2 regions of the Rhodococcoides navarretei genome follow, and region 2 is predicted to be linked to the other one. Evidence: predicted binding sites of a transcription regulator. Region 2 holds the regulator's gene; the other holds the start of a gene.
The links. Region 2 encodes HspR, which represses chaperone genes until heat shock. Its sites were predicted from a motif close to ANNTGAGTNNNNNNNACTCANNT; they were not measured.
Positions count from the first base shown of each region.

Region 1: a site for HspR is predicted at 967-989, ahead of clpB (ATP-dependent chaperone ClpB). Genes of this name have one in related genera too.

Region 1 is NZ_JBBPCN010000001.1:740,352-742,752, forward strand. Features, by position in the region: gene AABD04_RS03620 (globin domain-containing protein) at 1-870, opposite strand, end outside; gene clpB (ATP-dependent chaperone ClpB) at 1,045-2,401, shown strand, end outside.
Region 2 is NZ_JBBPCN010000001.1:4,454,773-4,457,173, reverse strand. Features, by position in the region: gene dnaJ (molecular chaperone DnaJ) at 1-906, shown strand, start outside; gene AABD04_RS21070 (heat shock protein transcriptional repressor HspR) at 906-1,322, shown strand; gene AABD04_RS21065 (FAD-binding oxidoreductase) at 1,685-2,401, shown strand, end outside.

The sequences.
Region 1 (2,401 bases), 3.7 Mb from region 2:
TCGCGGATTGTTGCTGCGCTGCGCCATTTCCATCACCTGCGCGCGCAGTGGAGCCAGGCCGGTACCGCCCGCGATCATCAACACGTCCTCGCGAATCGCGCGATCGATGTGCATCCCGCCCAGGGGTGGACTGATGGACCAGCGATCACCCACCGCGGTCTCGGTGACCATCGCCGGAGACACCCAGCCACCGGAGACGCGTCGAACATGGAACTCGATCTCTCCGTACGGGTTGCTGGGGATGGCAGGAGAGAGGTAACGCCAGAGTTTGGGTCTCTGCGGAATCTGCACGCTGACGTACTGCCCGGGGAAGTACGGGATCTCGCCGTCGGTCTTCAACCGCACCACCGCGAGGTCGTCGAGAAGCCGCTGATGTTCGACGACGGTGGCACTCCAGAACGGCGGTAGTTCGTCGTTGTCCGCGGCGTCGGCCATTGCGTTGCTCACCACGGTGAGGGCGTCCGTCCAGGCCGTCTCGACCTCGTCGGTCCACACCTCGTTGCCGGCAAAGGCACGGAAGGCGCTGATCAGAGCCGAGCTACCCGCGCGAAAGTGTGCGCCCGAGATTCCGTGCTTGCGGTGGTCCCGGCCGAGTTGCTCGAGGAACGGTTCGACCCGGTCGGTGTCGTCGAGATGCTCGAAGACATAGCCGAGTGCCAGCACGAAGTGTTCGCGCAACGCGTCCATCGATGCGGGGAACAGGGTGCGGAAGTCGGGGTACTCGGCGAAGAGATGGGCGTAGAAGGACCTGGACAGCCTCGCCGGGCCGTCCTGAGCGGCCACGACGGATTTGAAACCGGTACGGACCAGGGAGATCGTGCGTGCGTCGAGCAACCTCCACCCCCACCGATTGACACTGTCGACCGTCACCAAAGTAGACCGATCGAGACCGTCGCGCGAGAGGGCTTCACCGTCGTGCGTATTTTGCCCAGCCAGAGCTGCGCAAAACGCGCTCGAGAAAGTCAAGGTTGAGCGGAACAGACTCAACTTGTCTATGGTTGTACCGAGCGACACGCAAGAACCATTCGAGAAAGAAGGTGACCGGTGGACAGTTTCACTCCCACCACGAAGTCGCAGGCTGCACTGTCGTCTGCTCTGCAGGCCGCATCCGCGGCCGGCAACCCGGATATCCGTCCGGCACATTTGTTGGTGGCGTTGCTCGATCAGACCGACGGCATCGCCACACCCTTGCTGAAGGCCGTCGGCGTCGACCCTGCAACGGTGCGTCGAGAAGCGCAGAACCTCGTCGACCGCCTGCCCTCGGCATCCGGCTCGACCACCACTCCGCAACTCGGCCGTGAAACCCTCGCCGCGATCACCGCTGCGCAGCACCTGGCCACCGAACTCGACGACGAGTTCGTCTCCACCGAACACATCATGGTGGGGCTTGCGACCGGAAGCGACGACGTCGCCAAGCTCCTGACCGGCCACGGAGCCGGACCCAACGAGCTGCGCGACGCCTTCCAGGCCGTACGGGGTAGCGCCCGGGTCACCAGCGCAGATCCCGAGAACACCTATCAGGCGCTGGAGAAGTACAGCACCGACCTGACGGCGTTGGCCCGAGAAGGCAAGCTCGATCCCGTCATCGGACGTGACACCGAGATCAGGCGTGTTGTCCAGGTGCTGTCGCGGCGAACCAAGAACAACCCGGTGCTCATCGGCGAACCCGGTGTCGGCAAGACGGCCATCGTCGAAGGACTCGCGCAGCGCGTCATCGCCGGTGACGTCCCGGAGAGCCTGCGCGGTAAGACCGTCGTCTCGCTCGATCTCGGTTCGATGGTCGCCGGAGCGAAGTTCCGCGGTGAGTTCGAGGAGCGGCTCAAAGCCGTGCTCGACGACATCAAGAACTCCGCCGGTCAGGTCATCACGTTCATCGACGAGTTGCACACCATCGTGGGAGCCGGCGCGACCGGCGAATCCGCGATGGACGCGGGCAACATGATCAAGCCGATGCTCGCCCGCGGCGAACTGCGCCTGGTCGGTGCGACGACCCTCGAGGAGTACCGGAAGTACATCGAGAAGGATGCCGCGCTCGAACGGCGCTTCCAGCAGGTGTACGTCGGTGAGCCCTCGGTCGAGGACACGGTCGGCATTCTCCGCGGACTCAAGGAGCGCTACGAGGTGCACCACGGCGTCCGGATCACGGACTCCGCCCTTGTCGCCGCGGCAACCCTGAGCGATCGGTACATCACCGCCCGGTTCCTGCCGGACAAGGCGATCGACCTCGTCGACGAGGCGGCGTCCCGTCTGCGCATGGAGATCGACTCACGCCCAGTCGAGATCGACGAGGTCGAACGCGCCGTCCGACGCCTCGAAATCGAGGAGATGGCCCTGGCGAAGGAGACCGACGACGCGTCGAAGGCTCGGCTCGACAAGCTTCGTCAGGAGCTGGCCGATCTGC
Region 2 (2,401 bases):
TTCTCGCCCGGCGCAGGCGGATTCGGCGGCGGTGGCCAGACCTTCGACGTTGGAGACATCTTCGGTCAAGGCGGCGGCGACGGCGGAATCGGCGACCTGTTCGGTGGCTTGTTCAACCGCGGTGGCGCGCAGCAGCGCACCCAGAGCAACCGGCCCCGACGCGGCAGCGACGTCGAGACCGAGACCTCGTTGCAGTTTCGTGAAGCGGCACAGGGCGTTACGGTCCCACTGAAGTTGACGAGCCCGTCCTCGTGCACCACCTGCCACGGCAGCGGTGCGAAGCCCGGCACCAGCCCGCGGGTGTGCCCCAGATGCAACGGCCAAGGCGTCGTCAACAGGAACCAAGGCGCATTCGGCTTCAGTGAGCCGTGTGACGACTGCCGTGGCAGCGGGTCCATCATCGACGACCCATGCGCCGACTGCCGTGGAACCGGAGTGCAGAACCGCACCCGCACCATCACCGTGCGCGTCCCGGCAGGCATCAGTGACGGGCAGAAGGTTCGGCTCGCCGGTCAAGGCGAGGCGGGGCTTCGCGGAGCACCGTCCGGCGACCTGTTCGTCACCGTTCGGGTCAAGCCCGACAAGGTGTTCGGCCGCACCGGCGACGACCTCACGGTCACCGTCCCGGTGAGTTACGGCGAACTGGTGCTCGGTACCACGTTGTCGGTGCCCACCCTCGAGGGGCGCGTCGGCGTGAAGGTTCCTCCGGGGACCGTCGACGGCCGGGTGCTGCGAGTGCGCGGACGCGGCATCCCGAAGAAATCCGGCACCGGTGATCTGATGGTGACCGTCAAAGTTGCCGTCCCGCAGAAACTGGACGATGCTGCTACCGACGCTCTGAAGAACTATCTGGAAGCCGAGAAGGCCAGCGGATTCGACCCGCGGGCCGGGTGGGCAGGTGTGTGATGTCGGTCCCTCCCGAGGGCGGATCTGCGAAATCCCGTGGTGGACAAGCTGACCCCGACGCGCAGGTCTTCGTGATTTCCGTCGCGGCGCAGTTGGCAGGCATGCACGCCCAGACACTGCGGACCTACGATCGACTCGGATTGGTCACTCCGCTTCGCACCACGGGTGGCGGTCGACGCTACTCGCCACGTGACGTCGCGCTGCTTCGCGAAGTGCAGCGACTCTCGCAGGACGAGGGCGTCAACCTCGCCGGCATCAAGCGCATCATCGAACTCACCAACCAGGTCGAGGCACTGCAGTCTCGAGTGTCCGAGTTGGCTCAGGAGTTGGCCAACGTGCACGCCAGCTATCGCCGCGACCTGGTGCCGATCCAACGCAATGCCCTGGTGGTCTGGAAGCCGAAACACCAGCGCTAGGTTCGCCTCGCGCAGAGTTCTCGCAAACGCGCGCGCATTTGTCAGGTGCGCGCATTCTCGTTCGCTATTCGGGTGAAATTTGGCAAACGCGCTCGCGTTTGCGGAGTCGAGCGGGTCGGCGACGGCGAACCTCGGGCAGGGTGGGCCCACCGGAGTCGAGCGGGTCCGCGGGAGCTGGCGGCGGGTCTCTGCCGCGCACATCCCCGCAAACGCGCGCGCATTTGTCAGGTGCGCGCATTCTCGTTCGCTGTTCGGGTGAAATTTGGCAAACGCGCTCGCGTTTGCGGAGTCGAGCGGGCACAGCGGTGGCCACCAGCGCTGAGTTTGCGAGACACCCGCCCCCGACCCCTATCCTGGTCGGCATGCAGGCGTGGAGTTCGACGGTCGTTCAATATCATCGCCTTCGGAACGATCTCGCCGTCATCAGACTCGAAGGCGACGCGGTGCCGTTCACCGCCGGTCAGTCGGTGTCGGTCACGGTTCCGCAGAATGCTGCTCTGACCCGGCGATACTCACCCGCGCTGCCGCCTTCGCGAGACGGCAAACTGGAGTTCCATGTCCGAGCCGTTCCGGCCGGATGGGTGAGCGGATCGATCGTCAACGAGACGCGGCCCGGTCATGTGTGGCAGATCAGCGATCCGCAGGGCGGACTGCATGTCGACGACTCGGGGCGCGACGTCGTCATGATCGCGGGCGGCACCGGCCTCGCTCCGTTGCGCGCGATTCTGCTGGACCTCACGCGATGGGAGCGGCCACCGAACGTGACGCTGTTCGTCGGCGGCAAGTCGCCTCGCGACCTGTATGCCGGGGACATGCTGTGGTTGATGGCGTCCGAACTGCCGTGGTTGACCGTCGTACCCGTCGTGGACCAATTGCACGAGCCATGGGCGTCGGATCGATGGAACGACCGCATTCATGCCGAGATCGGTTCCAGCGCATCGTTCTTCGAGCCCGAGCATTGCTGGGAAGGCAGTGTGGCAGACGTCGTCGCCACGCAGGGGCCGTTTACGGATCGCCAGATTCTGGTCTGTGGCTCACCGGGAATGGAAGCGGCGACCGTGCGCGCGCTCGTCGAGATC